Regions from separate parts of the Streptomyces sp. NPDC043952 genome, predicted to be linked through region 1. Evidence: riboswitches for the same ligand, from Rfam matches in the RefSeq annotation. Region 1 holds a riboswitch; the other holds the start of a gene.

What was found. Region 1 has a riboswitch for cobalamin ahead of metE (5-methyltetrahydropteroyltriglutamate--homocysteine S-methyltransferase). Riboswitches for the same ligand answer to the same signal wherever they lie in the genome.
Region 2: it holds a riboswitch for cobalamin, as region 1 does, so the genes downstream of both, AC069R_RS22190 (cobalamin biosynthesis protein) here and metE (5-methyltetrahydropteroyltriglutamate--homocysteine S-methyltransferase) in region 1, are expected to answer to the same signal.

What each region holds. Positions count from the first base shown of each region.
Region 1 covers NZ_JBWKES010000027.1:60,990-63,182, forward strand. The annotation lists gene AC069R_RS25665 (3-hydroxybutyryl-CoA dehydrogenase) at 1-406, shown strand, start outside; cobalamin riboswitch at 593-824, shown strand; gene metE (5-methyltetrahydropteroyltriglutamate--homocysteine S-methyltransferase) at 1,019-2,193, shown strand, end outside.
Region 2 covers NZ_JBWKES010000019.1:92,073-94,265, forward strand. The annotation lists gene AC069R_RS22185 (cobyric acid synthase) at 1-308, opposite strand, end outside; gene AC069R_RS22190 (cobalamin biosynthesis protein) at 305-1,258, opposite strand; cobalamin riboswitch at 1,358-1,500, opposite strand; gene AC069R_RS22195 (hypothetical protein) at 1,706-1,933, opposite strand; gene AC069R_RS22200 (inorganic phosphate transporter) at 1,965-2,193, opposite strand, start outside.

The DNA of each region.
Region 1 (2,193 bases):
GGTCGTGACCTCCCTGCACACGTCGCCGGACACGGTCGCCGCCGTCGAGGACTTCGCGACCGGCACGCTCGGCAAGACGGTGATCCACTCCCGGGACCGGGCGGGCTTCGTCGTCAACGCCCTGCTCATCCCGTACCTCCTGTCGGCCGTCCGCATGGCGGAGTCCGGCTTCGCCACCGCCGCCGGCATCGACACCGGCATGGAACTGGGCTGCGCCCACCCCATGGGCCCGCTCAAGCTGGCGGACCTGATCGGCCTCGACACCGTCGCCTCCATTGCGGAGTCGCTCTACGACGAGTTCCGCGAGCCTCTGTACGCTCCCCCGCCGCTGCTCCAGCGGATGGTGGAGGCCGGACTCCTCGGCCGCAAGACCGGCCGCGGATTCCACACCTACGACCAGGACTGAGGGCCTGGTTCGACACGGGCCGAGGGGCCCGCCGCGCCGCCGGGTCGAGGGTCCCGCACGGTGTCGCGGGGGAAGGGCGGGAAGCGCATGTGCGGCGTTTCCCGCCCTGTGGCGTTCCCGGCTCGACGTCCCGTCCCATTGTCCGGATGACGGACGTCGCGCTGCCTTCCGGCGCCACGAGCCCGTAGGGTGGCTTGTGCAGCTGGTTCGCCCCGTCCGCCAGGCGGGATGCGTCGTAAGAGGGAACCCGGTGGGAATCCGGGACTGCCCCGCAGCGGTGAGCGGGAACGACCGCCGTCATACGCACTGGGTCCGAGGTACCGGGCCTGGGAAGCGACGGCCACTAGGTGTCTCGTACGACTTCGTACGACGAGACGTGCCCGCGAGTCCGAAGACCTGCCACCTGCCCGCGTACGAACCACTCGTGCGCGGACATCCCGGTGACCCCGAGGGCGGGTTGGGGGCACCCCCGGACGAAGTCTGGGGGAGTACACACCAGACGGAACGACCGTGCTTTTGCCGCGCGGGGTCGTGGCCGTCCGGTTCGTCACCCCTTCGCGCTCTTGTCCCGTCGCCGGGATCTCAGGGATTCATCTCGCGAAGGAGATCTCCGTGACAGCGAAGTCCGCAGCCTCGGCAGCACGGGCCACCGTGTACGGCTACCCCCGCCAGGGACAGAACCGGGAACTGAAGAAAGCGATCGAGGGCTACTGGAAGGGCCGCGTCACCGCCGACGCCCTCCGTGCCACCGCCGCCGAGCTGCGTCGCACGAATTGGCGGCAGCTCGCCGACGCCGGCATTCACGAGGTACCGACGGGGGACTTCTCGTACTACGACCACGTCCTCGACACCACCGTCGCGCTCGGTGCGATCCCCGACCGCCACCGTGCCGCCGTCGAGGCCGACGCCCTGGACGGTTACTTCGCCATGGCCCGCGGCACCCAGGACATCGCGCCCCTGGAGATGACCAAGTGGTTCGACACCAACTACCACTATCTGGTCCCCGAGCTGGGCCCAGGCACCGTCTTCAGCGCCGACACCGGCAAGCAGGTCACGGAACTGAAGGAAGCCCTCGCCCTCGGCCTGACTGCCCGTCCCGTCCTGGTCGGCCCCGTCACTTACCTGCTGCTCGCCAAGCCCGCGCCCGGCGTGGCGGCGGACTTCGAACCGCTCACCCTCCTGGACCGGCTGCTGCCGGTGTACGCGGAGATCCTGGCCGACTTGCGCGCGGCGGGCGCGGAGTGGGTCCAGCTGGACGAGCCGGCCCTGGTCCAGGACCGCACCCCGGCCGAGCTGAACGCCGTCGCCCGGGCCTACCGCGACCTCGGCGCCCTCACCGATCGACCCAAGCTGCTAGTCGCCTCGTACTTCGACCGGCTCGGTGACGCCCTGCCGGTGCTGGCCAAGGCGCCGGTCGAGGGACTCACCATCGACTTCACCGAGTCCGCGGCCGGAAACCTGGAGGCTCTGGCCGCCGTCGGCGGGCTGCCCGGCAAGCGCCTGGTCGCCGGCGTCGTCAACGGCCGCAACGTCTGGGTCAACGACCTGGAGAAGTCCCTGTCCACACTCGGCACCCTGCTCGGGCTGGCCGACCGGGTCGACGTGGCCGCCTCCTGCTCCCTCGTCCACGTGCCCCTGGACGCGTCCGCCGAGCGCGACATCGAGCCCCAGATCCTGCGCTGGCTCGCCTTCGCCAGGCAGAAGACGGCCGAGGTCGTCACTCTCGCCAAGGGCCTCGCCCAGGGCACGGACACGATCGCCGCCGAACTCGCCGCCAACCGCGCCGA
Region 2 (2,193 bases), on a different contig from region 1:
CCGCGCGCGCTCAGCTCGCCCACCGGCCTGCCCAGCAGCACCACCTGGCTGCTCTGTTCGCCGCCCGGCTTGAGCAGCACCGGGTTCATCAGCGCGGTCGGTTCGATCCGGCAGGCCTGGGCCTGCATGGCCTGGGCGCGCCCGATCTCGGCGCCCTCGCGGGTGACGAAGGAGTTCAGGGACATGTTCTGCGCCTTGAACGGCGCGACCTTCACGCCCTGGCGCACCAGCCACCGGCAGATCCCGGCCGTCACGACGCTCTTGCCTGCGTCGGAGGTGGTGCCGGCGACGAGGAGACCACCGTTCACTTCCCGCGTCCCTTCAGCCCGTTGACGAGGTGGCGCGCGGCGAGTGTGGTGCCGAGCGCGAGCAGGCCGACGCGGCGGGAGAGCCGTACCGCGCGCTCGATGTCGGGGACCCGGACGGCCCGCCCCGTGACGCCGTTGAGCACGGGACGGTGCTCGGTCCGGCCGCCGTAGGAGAGGGTGCCGCCCAGGCGCACACCGAGGGCGCCCGCGAAAGCGGCCTCCACGGGACCGGCGTTGGGGCTCGGATGCCGGCGGGCGTCCGCGCGCCAGGCCCGTACGGCGCCGCGCGGATCGGGTCCGGCCGCGGCGGCGAGTACGGCGGTCAGCCGGGCCCCCGGCCAGCCGGCCACGTCGTCCAGGCGCGCGGACGCCCAGCCGAAGCGGCGGTACCTGGGGGACTTGTGACCCGACATCGCGTCCAGGGTGTTGACGGCCCGGAAGCCGAGCAGCCCCGGCACCCCGGCGGCCGCGCCCCACACCAGGGCGCCCACGACCGCGTCGGAGGTGTTCTCGGCGACCGACTCGACCACGGCCCGCGCGATCCCGTCGGCGTCCAGCGCCTGCGGGTCCCGGCCGCACAGGTGCGGCAGCCGGGCGCGGGCCGCCTCGACGTCCCCGGCCGCGAGGGCGCGGCCGATCGCCCGCGCCTCGCGGGCGAGGGAGGTGCCGCCGACGACGGACCAGGCGGCCGCGGCGGTCAGGGCGACGGCGGCGGTGGGGGAGGGGCGGGCGACGCGTGCGGCCAGCGCTCCGAGCGCGACGGCGCCACCGGCGCACACGGTGGTGTGCAGGGCGCCCCAGCCGCGGTGGTCGTGCCACAACGCGCCTTCCACGGCGGCGGCCGCACGCCCGAACGCGGCGACCGGATGCCCGCGGCGGGGATCGCCGAGGAGGAGGTCGCCGAGGAGTCCGGCGGCGGCGCCGTACGCGTAACTGCGATCGGCGGCCATCGGCTCAGCCGGCCGTGGGCACCGCGACAGTGGTCCTGGTACTGGTCGTTCGGCAGCCGAGCATGGCGATGTGTCCTCACTCAGGGTGTCCGCGCCCTGGTTCGACGTGATCCGGCGGCGAGAGTTCCTGGCTCTCCGGGGGTTCTTCCCCGGTGACAGTGGCGGGACCGCGCCGGATTCGCACCGGCTTCCTCTCCTGCTGCCGTAGATGGCGTGGGCAGTCCACCATGCGCCCGGAACGGCCGTCAACTTGCCGTTGACCTGCGGGAGTGTGCAGATCCCCACACCGCGCGGGGTGGCCGGGCATGCCGAAGGCTCCCCTGCCGCGGGTGGCGGAGGGGAGCCTGGGGGACTGCCGGGGTGGTGCGGGCCGTGACACCTTCGAGGTCAGGGCCCTTTCGGTGCCAGGACGCTTTCGGTGTCAGGGCGCTGCGGGGCCCTGACGGCTCAGGACTTGGAGACGATCAGGAGGATGCCGTACGCCACCGCCGCCGCGCAGGCCGCGAAGCAGACGTAGGCGCCGGTGACGGCGAGCGTGGCGGAGCCGCCCTCGGCCGCGGCCTTCTCGCGCCGGGCCAGGCCGTTGATGCCGAGGGTGAACAGGACCACCAGGCCCACCGTGAAGGCGAGGCTGACGCCGAAGACGGAGCCGATGGCCGCCCAGTCGATCTTCATGGGGTTGCTTCCTTGGTGAACGGGCTGGGGGTCAGACGGTGGCGGCCGGCGGGACGGCGGAGGCCGTCTGCTCGGCGGCCGGGACCGGCGCGGGGGCGGGGATGGTGGCCGTCAGGTCGTCGGCGATCGAGCCGGCGGGCGGCGGGGTCACCGCGGCGATGGCGGTGGTCACCACGCCGGACGGCTCCGCGGCCGGCTCGGCGACCACGTTGGTGTGGTCGATGACCTCGCGCCGGGACAGCTTGTAGATCCAGGCGCTC